Regions from separate parts of the Agromyces larvae genome, predicted to be linked through region 2. Evidence: predicted binding sites of a transcription regulator. Region 2 holds the regulator's gene; the other holds the start of a gene.
The links. Region 2 encodes LexA, which represses DNA repair genes until DNA is damaged. Its sites were predicted from a motif close to TCGAACANNTGTTCGA; they were not measured.
Positions count from the first base shown of each region.

Region 1: MTO99_RS12590 (HNH endonuclease signature motif containing protein) is a predicted target of LexA. The motif match lies at 4,545-4,560, and genes of this name have one in related genera.

Region 1 covers NZ_CP094528.1:2,594,944-2,602,745, reverse strand. The annotation lists gene MTO99_RS12610 (mechanosensitive ion channel family protein) at 1-175, shown strand, start outside; gene MTO99_RS12605 (hypothetical protein) at 238-1,635, shown strand; gene purQ (phosphoribosylformylglycinamidine synthase subunit PurQ) at 1,676-2,374, opposite strand; partial or broken gene purS (phosphoribosylformylglycinamidine synthase subunit PurS) at 2,488-2,721, opposite strand; gene MTO99_RS12590 (HNH endonuclease signature motif containing protein) at 2,960-4,525, opposite strand; gene MTO99_RS12585 (pyridoxamine 5'-phosphate oxidase family protein) at 4,642-5,157, shown strand; gene MTO99_RS12580 (hypothetical protein) at 5,230-5,712, opposite strand; gene MTO99_RS12575 (kynureninase) at 6,012-7,271, opposite strand; gene MTO99_RS12570 (amidohydrolase family protein) at 7,268-7,802, opposite strand, start outside.
Region 2 covers NZ_CP094528.1:647,702-655,503, reverse strand. The annotation lists gene priA (bifunctional 1-(5-phosphoribosyl)-5-((5-phosphoribosylamino)methylideneamino)imidazole-4-carboxamide isomerase/phosphoribosylanthranilate isomerase PriA) at 1-278, opposite strand, end outside; gene hisH (imidazole glycerol phosphate synthase subunit HisH) at 421-1,059, opposite strand; gene hisB (imidazoleglycerol-phosphate dehydratase HisB) at 1,056-1,670, opposite strand; gene MTO99_RS02980 (histidinol-phosphate transaminase) at 1,680-2,786, opposite strand; gene MTO99_RS02975 (LysM peptidoglycan-binding domain-containing protein) at 2,852-3,235, opposite strand; gene lexA (transcriptional repressor LexA) at 3,494-4,183, shown strand; gene MTO99_RS02965 (alpha/beta fold hydrolase) at 4,180-4,941, opposite strand; gene metE (5-methyltetrahydropteroyltriglutamate--homocysteine S-methyltransferase) at 5,049-7,370, opposite strand; gene MTO99_RS02955 (methylenetetrahydrofolate reductase) at 7,367-7,802, opposite strand, start outside.

The sequences.
Region 1 (7,802 bases), 1.9 Mb from region 2:
GGCCGAGGAACGGGCGCAGCAGTTCACGCAGGCGGTGCCGATCGTGCGGCCGCCCGATGATGGCGGGCCGGCCGGCGGCGAGTCCGCCGGTGACGGGCCGGCCCGCGACGGGCTCGCCGGCGACAGGCCCGCCCGCGACGGGGTCGCCGGCGAGCGCGGCGACGATGGGCGGTGACCCCCGTTCTGGGACATGAGGATCCCTCGCGAGTGGACCGCCGCGATCGATAGACTCCGGCCGTGCACGCGTGGACTCGCGTCGCGTACGCGCTGGGGGTGGCGTGCGCATCGGTCGTCCTGGCGGGATGCGGAGCATCTCCCGACCGGGCGGCGATGTCCAGCGCGCCGGGTTCGCCGTCCGCCGAGCCGGAGCCGGCCTGGCTCACGTTCTCGACCGCCGACGGGCTCGCCTCGTGGCAGCTCCCCGCCGACTGGACCGTGCTGCCGCCAGGCCCCGATCCCGACGGCCAGGGCACGATGGCGTACGAGATCCTGAACGCCGACGGGGAGTCCCGGCTCTCGTACGCGCACAAGATATGGGGGATCGGCGGGCCGGGCTGCGACCCCTCCTCGATGCCGACCTACCCGTACGCGCGGCTCGACGAGACGGCGATGACGATCCCGCCCGACTCGCTCGGGGTCGCCCCGACCGTCGCATTCGAGACCCTCGACCAGGGCGATCACGTCGTCGCAGGGCTCGGCAGCACGGTCGCCCCGACCGCCGGCCGGGAGGCCTGCGACAACTCGATCGATCACCTCGTCTTCGAGCCCGGCGAGGTCGGCGCGGTCAGCTTCTCGGCGCACTTCGAGCACGCGTCGGTGCCGTCGTCGCTGGAGTTCGCGGACCTCGACGAGGCGCGCGCGTACCGGGAATCCGACGAGTACCGCACGATCGTGCGCATCATCTCGTCGCTGTCGTTCGACCCGATCGACCCGTCGGCGCCGGCCGCGACGGCGATGCCCGACGTCCCGACCGTGGAGAGCTCGCCGCTCGCCGGCGACTACGTCGTCGCAGCGCGGCCCGACGACTGCGGGACCTTCCCGCTGACCGGGCAGATCCTCACCGTGTCGGGCGCCGAGGCGAGCCTGACCACGCCGGGTCAGGTGCTGCACGGCACGCTCACCCGGATCAGCACGGTGTGGGAGGTGCACGTCGAGGCCGACGACGGCATGACGGTGGTCGTGCTCGACGGCAACGTCGTCGACGGCTCGTTCGTCGGCAGCGGCGCCTCGAGCGGCGTATTCGGGAGTGGAGACGTCGGCTGGTTCTGCGCGATCCGGTCGTTCACCGCGTCGCCTGCGGCGCCCGCGACCGGCCGACCTCCGACGGATGTTTCCTGCTCCGCTGACCAGCTCGGGGCGGTGCAGGCCCTGCTCGGCGCGGGCACCTCGATCGACCCGTCGGCGCAGTTCTGCGATCGCGACTGGATGGTGCTGGGCGTCATCGGGAGTTCGGGCGACGAGCACACGACGCGATTGCATCTGGTCGCGGGATCATGGGCCGTGGCCGCCTGGGAGGACGCCTGCGCGTTCGAGTTCTTCGACCTCGCCGATCCGTCGCTGGGTCCGCAGATGACCGACCCGTACCACGGTCCGTTGCCGCAGGCGCTCGTGCCGCCGGGATGCTTCTCGAACTGAGTCGGTGAGGGACTGCCGGTGGCGGATGTTGCGGGCGGCGCTACGCCTCGACGAGCGCGCGCTTGACGACGCTCGTGAAGAAGGTGAGTCCGTCGACGCCCGAGCGCATCGCAGCGGCCGTGTCGGGGCCGAAGCCCGGTTCGACGGCGTGCTCGGGGTGCGGCATGAGGCCCACCACGTTGCCACGGGCGTTCGTGATGCCGGCGATGTCGCGCAGCGACCCGTTCGGGTTCACATCGACGTAGCGGAACACCACTCGGCCTTCGCCCTCGAGCCGGTCGAGCGTGTCCTCCGAGGCGATGAACCCGCCCTCGCCGTTCTTCAGCGGGATGGTGATCTGCTGGTCGGTTTCGAACCCGCTCGTCCATGCGGTGTCGGCGTTCTCGACGCGCAGCACCTGGTCGCGGCAGACGAACGAGCCGTGGTCGTTGCGGATCAGCCCGCCCTCGAGCAGGTGCGCCTCGACGAGCATCTGGAAGCCGTTGCAGATGCCGAGCACCGGCATGCCGGCGTTCGCAGCGTCGACGACTTCGGTCATGATCGGGCTGAGCGAGGCGATGGCACCGCAGCGGAGGTAGTCGCCGTAGCTGAACCCGCCGGGCAGGATCAGTGCATCGACGCCCTCGAGGTCGTGCGAACCGTGCCACAGCGCGACGGGCTCGGCGCCGGCGAGGCGCACCGCGCGCTGCGCGTCGCGGTCGTCGAGGGAACCCGGGAAGGTGACGACGCCGACGCGCATCAGTGGGTCTCTCCGGCAGGGGCGCCGAAGCCCTCGGACAGTGCGCCGTCGCGGTCGGAGGCCGATGCGTCGATCGCCTGCTCGGCGAGCTCGGCGTTCGACTGCTCGTAGTGGATCGCCACCACGTCTTCGATCACCGAGTTGGACAGCACCTGCTCGGCGAGCTGCTGCACCTCGGCCTTGAGCGCGTCGTCGACCGGGCCGTCGACGGTCAGCTCGAACCGCTTGCCGATGCGCACCCCCGAGAACGCGGTGTGGCCGGTGCGGCTCAGGGCGCCGGCGACGGCCTTCCCCTGGGGGTCCAGCAGTTCGGCCTTGGGCATCACGTCGACGACGATGGTGGGCACCTGGAGATCTCCGTCCGGTGTCGGGAGTGTGGGGATGCCTCGATTGTAGCGGGCGCACATCGGAGACTCCGGGGCGGTGCCGTGGGCGTGGGCGTGGGCCGGAAGGGGGCGTGCGCGTGGCGTGCGCGTGGCGTGCGCGTGGCGTGCACGTCAGCCGGAAGCGTGGTCGGCAAGGTGCGTGCTCGCGCGCGCGGTCGCGCCGCCGCTGCGGTCGCGCGGGTCGAGATGTCGGCTGCGCTCAGAACGGCGGCGGATCGGACTGGTCCGGTGAGCCGGCGCGCGCCGGGGGCCCACCGGGCGGGGAGCCGGGATGCAACCGCGGCTGGGCCGCGCCGTGCGGCCCGTCGTCAGGCCCACTGGGCGGAACACCGTGCGGAACACTGTGCGGACGACCGCTCGACCCTCGCTCGATGCTGACGGCGGGCACGGTGGTGTGTCGGCGGCCCGACGGGGATCGCCACTCGAGTGCGCCGTCGCCGATCGCCCGCACCGACCACGACGACTCGTGCTTGAGATGGTGATGCGCCGAGCAGAGGTGGGCGAGGTTGTCGTGCGCGGTGCGGCCGCCGTCGACCCAGGCAACGGTGTGATCGAGATCGCAGCCGCGCGCCGACCGGTTGCAGCCGGGGAATCGGCAGGTCTCATCGCGCAACCGCACCCAGGTGGCGAGCTCTGCCGGTGGACGATACGACCGCCGATCGACGTCGAGCACCGCGCCGGTGACCGGGTGGGTCAGGATGCGCGTGAACGACGGGGCGTGCGTCGCGAGCCGACGGGCGGTGTCGGCGTCGATCGGCCCGTACCCGTCGAGCGTCGCCGGTTCGTCGCGCGCGCCGAGCAGTGTGAGCACGGGCACCGTCACGGCGACCGTCGGCGCGATCGACCGGCCCGTGACGCCACCGTCGGTGCGGCCATCGATCAACAGGTCGCGGAACGCGTCGGCACGCCGCTGGTCGAGTGTGCGAGAGGTGTCGGAACCTCGTGGACCGGCGACGATCGAAGGCGCGGTGGCACCGGCGCTCCGGGTACCCGAGGCGACCGCATCGACCGACGAGCTGCGCTCGGGCGAGCCGCTGCCGGCCTCGACTGAGGCGACCCGGCTCGGGTCGCATGCCGCCGCGAACCGGGTGAGTCGGTCGTGGATGAGCAGCGCCTCGGTGGCAGGCAGGAACGCGTGCAACCACGCCATGCCGTCGCGCGCGGGCTCGAGTTCGATGCGCCGCTCGGCGAGCGCCGCCCGATGCCGATCGTGCAGCGTCTCGGCCGTGAGTTGTTCGCGCAGGCGCCGGGCCCGTCGTCGCAGCGTCGCCGCCGTCATGGTGCCGGCCAGCGCCGAGATCTCGTGGTCGAACCGTGCGAGCGCCTCGGGGGCGAGGCCGTCGCTCTGATCGATCGCGACTCGCGCGTGAGCGAGGCTGAACTCGCCGCGGCGCATGCCCTCGAAGGTCTCGGGCAGTCGCTCGGCCAGCGCCCAGCCCTCGTCGGCGAGCCGGGCGACGGTCTGCTCGGGCAGATGCATCGCCGTGGCGAGCTCGGCGATGATCGAGCGGCGGGCGATCTCGCGCCGTCGGGTCGACGACAGGCGCGGAGACGTGAACGCGACCTCGGCTCGCGCGGCGACCTCGATCGCCAGCCGGATCAGGTCGAGCTGCATCGCCTGATGCATCGCCTCGACGCGCGCCGCATGCACCACGGTGTCGACGAGCGCGCCGAGCGAGTCTTGCGCGATCGCGTACGGCGATCGCTCGTCTGGCGTTGCCGGCACAGCGCTGTCGGGCCTGGTGAGGAGCGCTGCCGTCGACATGCCCTCAGCCTACCGAGATTCGAAGATATGTTCGAGACTTCTCCACAGGGTGTTGGAGCGCCCGGCTGGATCCGGCAGGGTGGCGTGATCCGACCGCGCGAGAGGAACGACGAGCGATGCCCACTACGAACCCATGGCTGAACGGACCGTCACCCGACGGGGTCGCGCCGCGCGACCTGCTCGAGGACCGCATCTTGAACCTGCTCTCGACGCAGAACATGGCCGTCGTCGCAACGGTCGCGCGCGATGGATCTCCGGCGGCGACACCGGTGCGGTTCTCGAGCCTCGGATTCGAGATCATGTACTCGAGCTGGAACGCGTCGCCGAAGTCGCGCAACCTGCGCCGGGATCCGCGAGTGTCGGCGGGCATCTTCGCGCCGCTCGTCGGACAGGCGAGCAGCCGCGGCGCCCAGCTCTTCGGCACCGCACGCACGCTCGAGCACGACGATCCCGACGCGCGGCCGTACTGGGAGGCGTTCCGCTGGCAGTCCGATCACGTCGAACGAGGTCGGCGACTCGACCAACCCCCGACCGACCCGCTCACGATCATCACCCCGCAGCGCATCGTCTACACCGAGCACTGGTTGCGCAAGCACGGATACCGCCCCAGGCAGATCTGGCGCGCGGAGTAGATACGCGCTGAGCGGGCCGCGCTGCGCAGCGTGCGAGGCACCGACACGCGAGGACGCGAACGTGCGCCTGCCTCAGCGGCGCGAGATCCCCCGGATGATGAGCACGACGCCCGCGAGCGCCGCGGCGCCGACCGCGATGACGAGCGCCGGGTTCTCGCGATACTTCGCCTTGACGTAGCCCACGCCGTCCTCGGCGAGTTCGCGCCCGCGCTCGGTGAGCGTCTCGGCCTGCTCCTGCACGGACTCGAGGAGGTCGGCGCCGGCGTCGCGCGCCTGCGAGGCCGCCGACTTCAGGTTGTCCGAGGCATCCGAGGCCGCATCCCTGGCCGCGTCGATCGTCCCCTCGACGGTTTCGCGTGCGCCTCCGGCAGCATCCGCGGCCTGGTCGGCGACATGCTTCGCGGCATCCGCGGTCGTGTCGGCGGCGTGCGCCACCGCGCCGCTCGCGGCGCTCGCGGCGTCCGCGACCTGCCCTGCCGCGGCTTCGGCGGCGTCCTTCGCGGCGCCCGCCACGCCGGCCACCGCGTCGTCGCCTCGCTTCGCTGCATCCGTCATGGTGCCTCCTGTCGGCTGAGTGGAGGCCATCGTAGGCACGCATCCAGCCGGGCCGCCCGGAAGCGGCGCGGGGTTGATCGCCGTGGACGGGGGTGCTAGCGGGGTGGGGTGGAGGTGGCGGGGGCCGGGTATCGCGGGCGGGCAGCGGAGGGTCTCGATACGGTCGCTGCGCTCGCCACTCGACCAGCGCGACCAGCGGGACCAGCGGCGGCCAGCGGCGGCCAGCGGCGGCCAGCGGGCCTCGGCGGCGGCCAGCGCGCGCCACCGGGCACCAGCGGCCAGCGGAACCAGCCGCCGTCCTACCCCAGGCCCGCCCGCTCGGCGATCACCTCGCGCAGGCATTCGCGCGTGGCATCCAGGCCGCGGTGCACCTCCTCGAAGCTCGTCGAGAGGGGCGCCAGGCCGATGCGCAGCCCGCCGGGGTCGCGATAGTCGGGGATCACGTCGCGCTGCCAGAGTCGGGCGGTCACCTCGCGCATCGCGTCGTGGTGGAGCGTCACGTGCCCACCGCGCTCGGCGGGGTCGATCGGCGAGGCGAGCGTCACTCCGAGCGGCGCGAGCCAGGCGTCGGCCAGTTCGATCGCGAACGTCGTGAGCGCGACCGACTTCGCGCGCACCGCGGTGATGCCGGCTTCCTCGATCATCGCGAGCGTCTCGTCCATCGGCAGCATCGCGAGGATCGGCGACGTGCCCGACAGGAACCGGCGGATGCCGGGCACCGGCTCGTACCGCGGCCCCATCGCGAACTGGTCGGCCGCCCCGAACCAGCCCTGGATCGGCTGCGCGAGCGCACGCTGCAGGTCGTCGCGCACGTAGGCGAATGCGGGCGACCCGGGTCCGCCGTTCAGGTACTTGTAGGTGCAGCCGACCGCGAGGTCGAACTCCCAGGCGTCGGCACGCACGGGCACCGATCCGGCTGAGTGGCAGAGATCCCACAGGATGAGCGCACCCGCTTCGTGGGCGATGCGGGTCAGCTCGGCGGCATCCGCCAGGTACGCCGAACGGTAGGCGACGTGCGAGACGACGACGAGCGCGGTCTGTCGGCCCACCGCGGCGCGCAACTGGGCGGGGGTGACCCCGCGTGCGGTGTCGACGTCGATCCACCGCACCGTGAGGCCGCGCTCGCGCGCGATGCCCTCGAGCACGTATCGGTCGGTCGGGAAGTTGTCGGTGTCGATCACGATCTCGCGACGTTCGGGATGCCGCGCCACCTGTGCGTCGACGGCCGCTCGTGCGAGCTTGTACAGCAGCACCGTGGTGGAGTCGCCGATCACGGTCTGCCCGGCCTTCGCCTCGATCACGGCGCGGCCGATGCGGTCGCCGATCTCGAGCGGCAGCTGCAGCCACGACTCGTCCCAGCCGCGGATGAGCCGGCCGCCCCAGTCGTGCTCCATGAACCGTTGCATCCGCTCGATCGCGGCGATCGGCGGCCGCCCGAGCGAGTTGCCGTCGAAGTAGACGAGCGGGCTGTCGGTGCCGTGGAACCGCTTGCGATAGTGCGCGAGCCCGTCGGCGCGGTCCATGCGACGGGCGTAGGCCAGGTGCGGATCGAGGGTCATGCGGTCACGTCTCGGTCGAGGGGAGCAGAGGAGGCGGAGATGGGGTCGGATGCTCCGCCGACGGCGATGGCGACGCCGACGGCGATGGCGGAGGCGTCGAGCTCTTCGGCGGGCACCACCCGCGCCGTCGCCAGCCACGCCGGCACCTCGTCGAGCGAGGCGGGCGGCGGCCCGGGTACGAAGGTCGCCACGCCCTCGACGGCGCCGACGCGCGGCCACGGGTCGATGAGGGCGGCGATCAGATCGGATGCCTCGAGGCCGGCCCGCACGAGCGCGGCGAGCTCGTCGGGGTTCACGCCGATGGGCTGTTCGCCGTTGCCGAGATCGGTGCCGTAGAGCACGTCGCCGCCGGCGGCGCGGAACCGCGCGAGGTTGTCGACGGCTCGCGTGAAGTCGGGCGTCGTCTCGCCGTACCCCTGCACGAACAGCGTCGAGATCCAGCGTTGGCCCTGCGCGACGGCCCGGGCGATGAGCTCGTCGTCGACGTGCTCGGTGAACGGGGTGTGCGCCATCGCATCGGCTCCGGCCTCG
Region 2 (7,802 bases):
TCGCGGATGCCGCCCGAGAGTTCGACGTTCACGCCCTTCACCTGGCGGATGACCTTCTTCAGCACGCCGCCGTTCGAGCCGCGCCCGAAGGCCGCGTCGAGGTCGACGAGGTGGATCCACTCGGCGCCCTGGTCGGCCCACTCGACGGCGGCGTCCACCGGATCGCCGTAGCTCGTCTCGGTGCCGGCCTCGCCCTTGGTCAGGCGAACCGCCTTGCCCCCCGCGACGTCGACCGCCGGAAGCAGCACCAGGCGGGGGGTCTTGTTGAACTCACTCATCACTGTCCTCGAATCGGATGTCGCGAATGCGACGTTTCGGCACAGTCACAGCATCCTAGTCGCGTCCGCGACCGGCCGACGACCACAGCCGAGGCATGCTCAGGATCGTACGCCGCACGTGCCCGACGGACGCGCGTGCCGCTCACGCGAGCGAGCGCAGCCAGTTCGCGAGCAGCCTGATGCCCGCGTCCGACGACTTCTCGGGGTGGAACTGGGTCGCCGACAGCGGCCCGTTCTCGACCGCCGCGAGGAATCGGCCGCCGTGCTCGGCCCAGGTGAGGGCCGGCTGCGGGAACGGCGGCATCACGTCGAGCGACCAGGACTGCGCCGCGAACGAGTGCACGAAGTAGAAGCGCTCGTCTTCGATGCCGTCGAACAGCACGCTGCCCGCACCGGCCTCGACCGTGTTCCACCCCATGTGCGGCAGCACCTCGGCGGGCAGCTCGGTGACCGCACCCGGCCACTCGCCGAGCCCCTCGGTGTCGACGCCGCGCTCGACCCCGTGCTCGAACATCACCTGCATGCCCACGCAGATGCCGAGCACCGGCCGGCCGCCGGCGAGCCGCCGGTCGATCACCTCGTCGCCGCGCACGGCGCGGAGTTGCTGCATGACCGCGGCGAAAGCGCCGACACCCGGCACCACGAGCCCGTCGGCCTCGAGCGCCGCGGTGCGGTCGGCGGTGAGCTCGACCTCGGCGCCGGCGCGCTCGAGGGCCTTGGCCGCCGAGTGCACGTTGCCCGACCCGTAGTCGAGCAGCACGACGCGCTTCGTCGCGGTCACAGCGCGCCCTTCGTCGACGGGATGCCGGTGACCTGCGGGTCGAACGCCTTCGCCTGCCGGAACGCGCGCGCGAAGGCCTTGAATTCGCTCTCGGCGATGTGGTGCGGGTCGCGGCCGGCGAGCACGTTCACGTGCACCGTCAGCGCCGCGTTGTACGCGATCGCCTCGAACACGTGCCGCACCATCGACCCCGTGAAGTGGCCGCCGATCAAGTGGAACTCGAAGCCCTCGGGCTCGCCCGTGTGCACGAGGAACGGCCGGCCGGAGATGTCGACCACGGCCTGCGTGAGCGCCTCGTCGAGCGGCACCACGGCGTCGCCGTACCTCGAGATGCCGCGCTTGTCGCCGAGCGCCTCGCGGATCGCCTGACCCAGCACGATGCCCACATCTTCGACGGTGTGGTGGACGTCGATGTGCACATCGCCCTTCGCCCGCACGGTGAGGTCGGTGAGCGAGTGCTTCGCGAACGCGGTGAGCAGGTGGTCGTAGAACGGCACCCCCGTCTCGATGTCGCTGGTGCCGGCGCCGTCGAGGTCGACCGACAGATCGATGCTGGACTCGCTCGTCTCGCGCTGCACGCGGGCGACCCGTCGTGCGGTCGGGGTGGTCATGCATCCATCCTATTCGGAGCGGTTCGGGCCGTCTGAGCGGTTCGGCGCGAAGCCGGCGATCGCCTCGAGGAACGCGGTCGTCTCGGTCTCGGTGCCGGCGGTGACGCGCAGGCTGTTCGGCAGGCCGATCTCGCGGATCAGGACGCCACGGGCCAGCAGCGCCTCGAACACGGCGCGAGGGTCGTCGACGCCGCCGAAGAGCACGAAATTCGAGCCGCTGCGGTACGGGCGGAAGCCGAGCCGACCGAGCTCGGCCGAGATGCGCTCGCGCTGCCCGCGGATCTCGTCGACCATCGCGAGCATGAGGTCGCTGTGCGCGAGTGCGCCGAGGGCGGCCGCCTGCGTGAGCGCCGACAGGTGGTACGGCAGCCGGACGAGCCGCAGCGCGTCGACGACGGCCGGATCGGCGGCGAGGTAGCCGACGCGAGCGCCCGCGAACGCGAACGCCTTGCTCATGGTGCGCGACACCACGAGCCGAGGGCGGCCGGGCAGCAGCTCGAGCGCGCTCGGCGTGCCCGGGTCGGCGAACTCGTGATACGCCTCGTCGACGACCACGACTCCGCGCGCGGCGTCGGCCACCGCGCGGATGGTCTCGATCGAGAGCGGGGTGCCGGTGGGGTTGTTCGGCGCGCACAGGAGCACCAGGTCGGGGTCGTGCTCGCGGATGGCGCGCACCGCCGTGTCGGGCGAGAGCTCGTACTCGTCGTCGCGGGGGGCCGCGATCCATCGCGTGCCGGTGCCCAAGGCGAGCAGCGAGTACATCGAGTACGTCGGCGCGAAGCCGAGCACGCTGCGGCCCGGACCCCCGAACGCCTGCAGCAGGTGCTGCAGCACCTCGTTCGAGCCGTTCGCGGCCCAGATCTGATCGCGGGCGAGCCCGTGGCCGAGGTAGCCGGCGAGCGCATCGCGCAGCTCGGTGAACTCGCGATCGGGGTAGCGGTTGAGACCGATCACGGCGGCCGCGATACGCGCGACGATGTCGTGCGCGACCGCCTCGGGGATCGGATGCGTGTTCTCGTTGACGTTCAGCGCCACGGGGACGACCTTCTGCGGGGCCCCGTAGGGCGACTTGCCGCGGAGGTCGTCTCGGATGGGGAGGTCGTCGAGGCTCGTCACCCGAACATGCTAATCGGGGCGCCCGGATGCGCGCGCCGCGCCCGTCGCCCCGGCGACGCGCCGCGTCACTCGACGACGGGCAGCGCGAGCTGCTGACCCGGCTGGATGGCCCCGTCGCGCAGGCCGTTGATGCGGAGGATCTCGCCGATGACGTCGCGGGGATCTTCGCCGGGGGCGATCGACTCGGCCAGCTCCCACAGGGTGTCGCCGGCGGCGACCGTGACGGTGCGGAACGACGTCGCACCGCCGCCGAGGTCGGACTCGGCTGCGGCCGCACCGGCGCCGAGCACCATCACCGCCGCCAGCAGGGCGACGGGGACGCCCGCGAGCGCGGTGAGGACGACGCGGCCCCGCCGAGTGAGGCGGAGGCGCGTGCGCGGGGCGGACGAGGACCGGGGCGCCGACGGCGAGAAGCCACCGACGGAACCGATTGCGGCGAACGAGCTCATGACCCCTCCGATTGCGTTGCGAGCCGTGTCGGGCGCTCGGCCGGGAGCGCCCGACACGAAACTCTGTTCCGAATATATCTTCGACTGAATCGGCCCGCAAGCATCGATCACCCGCGATTCGTCGCGCGCGCGTTCGCGACACGCTCGAACAGATGTTTGTCGCATGCCCACCGCCCGGATACAGTTTCGAATGTCGACACGAGTCGATCACCTACCACCGACATCGGCCCGGTGCGGCCGCAACGAGGGGCGGATCACGTGACCAACCAGACCGAGGGCCAGCGCGAGACGGGGCGGGCGCGCCGCAGGCGCAACCTCAGCCCCAAGCAGGTCTCGATCCTCGAGGTGATCCAGTCGTCGGTCGCATCGCGCGGGTACCCGCCGAGCATGCGCGAGATCGGCGACGCCGTGGGCCTCTCCTCGCTGTCGAGCGTGACCCACCAGCTCAACCAGCTCGAACTGGCGGGCTACCTCCGCCGCGACCCCAATCGCCCCCGCGCGCTCGAAGTGCTCATCGAGCTGCCCGGCTCGGAGGACCGCCCCGCCGACTCGGGTACGGCCGCCCCGGTCGGCGACGCCGCCATGGTGCCGCTCGTCGGTCGCATCGCCGCCGGAGTCCCGATCACGGCCGAGCAGCAGATCGAAGAGGTCTTCCCGCTCCCCCGCCAGCTCGTCGGCAAGGGCGAGCTGTTCATCCTGAAAGTCGTCGGCGACTCGATGATCGATGCGGCGATCTGCGACGGCGACTGGGTCGTCGTGCGTTCGCAGCCCACCGCCGAGAACGGCGAGATCGTCGCGGCGATGCTCGACGGCGAAGCGACCGTCAAGGTGCTGCGCCAGCGCGACGGCCACACCTGGCTGCTGCCGCGCAACACGGCGTTCGAACCCATCCTGGGCGACCATGCCGAGGTGCTCGGCAAGGTCGTCGCGGTGATGCGCGCCGTCTAGCGGATCCGCGCCGGTTCGGCGGCCGGCTCGACCGTCGGGGCGAGCGAGCCCAGCCACTCGGTGACGGTGCGCATGAACCCGGGGTGGTCGTCGCGGAACACCGTGTGCCCGGTGCCCGGCAGCGTCCGCACCGTCATGCCCAGCATGCGCAGCGACGCGGCCACCGCGTCCGTGACCAGCAGGCTCTTCTCGGCGAGCACCACGAGGCTCGGCGCGACGAGTCGCGCCGGCGGCATCAGCGGTCGGGTGTCGGCGAAGCCGAGGATCGTGCGCTTGTCCCAGTCGCGCAGCGTCGCGAGCTCGATCTCGACGTCCGCGGCATCCCATCGCGGGTTCATCTTCACGAGCGCCGACCGGCGCGGGCGCGGCGCCACGGCGAAGAAGGCCTTGAAGAGCACGCCCCGGATGCCGCGGGGGAACGCGAACGCCGGATCGATGTAGATCGCGGCGCGAGGAGCCAGCCGATCGGCGACGAGGCTCGCGACGAGCGCGCCGAGCGAATGCCCCATGACGACGTCGGGCGCGCCGGCGAGCATCGGCTCGAGGGTCTCGATGACGTCATCGGCCCACGACGACGGCGAGTAGCGGTGCGACCGCGGACTGCGCCCGTGCCCGGCCAGGTCGACGGCGAGCACGCGGAAGCCGTGCTGCTCGAGTTCGGCGGTCACCCGGTGCCAGGCGCGCGAATCCGACATGATGCCGTGGACGAGGACCGCGGTTCGGGGACCGGCCCCCGACTCCTGTACTGCGAGCTGCATGGCGAGAGCGTACGCCCGACTGCTGTGCGTCGGCCCGGTCGCGGCTGAGCGGATGCTTCGAGGCATCCGGGCGAAGCATCCGCCCAGCCGCGCAGCGCGACCCCCGGTCAGAGCGCTGCGCGCACCTCGCGCGCGGCCCGGACCACGTGCTGCAACGACGCGACCGTCTCGTCGTACCCGCGCGTCTTCAGCCCGCAATCGGGGTTGACCCAGAGCCGGGTCGCCGGGATCTCGGCGACGGCACGCTCGAGCAGCGACCGCACCTCGTCCGTGCTCGGCACACGCGGCGAGTGGATGTCGTAGACCCCGGGGCCGATGCCGTGGTCGAACCCGCTCGACGCGAGATCGTCCACGACCTCCATCCGGCTGCGGGCGGCTTCGATACTCGTGACATCCGCGTCCAGCCCGCGGATCGCATCGATGATCGCGCCGAACTCCGAGTAGCAGAGATGGGTGTGCACCTGCGTGGCCGGCGCCGCCCCGCCGGTGGCGAGCCGGAACGCGCGCACCGACCAGTCGAGGTAGGCGGGCTGGTCCGCCCGGCGCAGCGGCAGCAGCTCGCGCAGCGCCGGTTCGTCGACCTGGATGACCCGGATGCCCGCCTGTTCGAGATCGGCGACCTCGTCGCGCAGAGCGAGCGCGACCTGGGCCGCGGTCTCGCCGAGCGGCTGGTCGTCGCGGACGAACGACCACGCCAGGATCGTCACCGGGCCGGTGAGCATGCCCTTGACCGGCTTGTCGGTGAGCGACTGCGCGAACGACGACCACTCCACCGTCATCGGCTCGGGCCGCCGCACATCGCCCCACAGGATCGACGGGCGCGTGCACCGCGACCCGTACGACTGCACCCAGCCGTGCTCGGTGACCGCGAACCCGTCGAGCAGTTCGGCGAAGTACTGCACCATGTCGTTGCGCTCGGGCTCGCCGTGCACGAGGACGTCGAGGCCGAGCTCCTCCTGCAGCCGGATGACCCGCTCGATCTCGGCCCGCATCGCGGCACGGTAGGCGTCGTCGTCGAGCCCGCCCGACGTCAGCAGCGCGCGGGCGCGACGGATCTCCGCGGTCTGCGGGAAGGACCCGATCGTCGTGGTCGGCAGGTCGGGCAGCGCGAGCGACGCCTGGGCGGCCACGCGCGCGTCGTACCCGGTGCGCGCGAAATCCGCGTCCGACAGCGCCGACACGCGTGCCCGCACGGCCGGGACCCGAACCCCCGGCGCGGCGGCCCGATCGGCCAGGGCGCTCGTCGCGGCATCCAGTTCGTCGACGATCGCCTCGCGCCCCTCGGCCAGACCGCGCGCGAGCACGGCCACCTGCCCGACCTTCTGGTCGGCGAAGGCGAGCCAGCTCCGCAGCCGCGCATCGAGCGCCGGCTCGTCGTCGACGTCGTGCGGCACGTGCTGCAGCGACGTCGAGGTCGACACCGCGACGCTGCCGGACCAGGATCGCAGCGCCTCGGCGCGATCGAACGCGGCGGCGAGATCGCCGCGCCAGATGTTGCGGCCGTCCACGACGCCCGCCACCAGCGTCTTGGCGGCGAGCGCCTCCTCGGTCGCCGGATCGAGCACACCGGGCGCCGCGCCGCGCACCAGGTCGAGTCCGATCGCCTCGACCGGGGTCGCGGCGAGCACCGCGAGCGCGTCGCCGAGGTCGCCGTACGGTGCCGCGACGAAGATCGCCGGACGGTCCTCGGCAGCGCCCAGCGCGTCGTACGCCTCTGCGGCCGCGACCAGCGCCCGCTCGCGCGGATCGCCGAGCGACTCGCTCACCAGCGCCGGCTCGTCGAGCTGCACCCACTCGGCGCCCGCTGCGCGCAGGTCGGCGAGCAGCGTCGCGTACACGGGCAGCAGGTCGCCCAGGCGGTCGATCGGGCGGAACCCGTCGGGAGCGCCGTCGGCGGGCTTGGCGAGCAGCAGCAACGTCACCGGACCGACGAGCACCGGGCGCGTCGTGAACCCGGCGTCGCGCGCCTCGGCGACCCGGGCGACGAGTTCGTCGCTGCGCGCGGCGAACGGCGTCCCGGGTGCGATCTCGGGCACGAGGTAGTGGTAGTTCGTGTCGAACCACTTCGTCATCTCGAGCGGAGCATCCGCGCCGTCGCCCCGCGCGAGGGTGAACGCGGCGTCGAGGTCGAGGCCTCCGGCACCTCGCAGGCGTGCGAACCGGGGCGGCACCGCACCCGTCGCCACGACGGCGTCGAGCACCTGGTCGTAGAACGAGAACGTCTCGGGAATCGACGAGTCGGTGCGGCCCAGGCCCAGCTCGGCGAGGCGCTCACGCGTCGCCGCTCGCAGCTCGGCGGCCCTCGACTCGAGCTCGGCCGCGTCGATCGCGCCCGACCAGTACGCCTCGACGGCGCGCTTCAGTTCTCGGCGGCGGCCGATGCGCGGGTACCCGAGCACGGTGCCGTGGGGGAAGGTGGCGTCGGTCATCGTTCTGAAGCGGTCCTCTCATCGGTGGCGCCGACCCGCTCGAGCACCTCGAGCACGGCCTCATGGCGGTTGAACGTGTACAGGTGCACACCCGGCGCCCCGCCCGCGAGCACGTCGCCCACGAGCCGGGCGGCATAGGCGATGCCGAGTTCGGTCTGCGCGTCGGGATCGGGTTCGACCTCGAGCCCGATCTCGAGCTCGGCGGGCGGAATCACCCCGGTGAGCTCGGTCAACCGGGCGAGCCGGGCCGGTGTGGTGACCGGCATGATGCCCGGCAGGATCGGGATCGTCACCCCGGCGGCCCGCGCCCGCTCGACGAAGTCGAGGTAGTGGTCGGCGTGCCAGAAGAGCTGGGTGATCGCCAGGTTCGCCCCGGCGATCTCCTTCGCGAGCAGGGCGTCGATGTCCTGGCCGAGGTTGCGCGACCGGGGA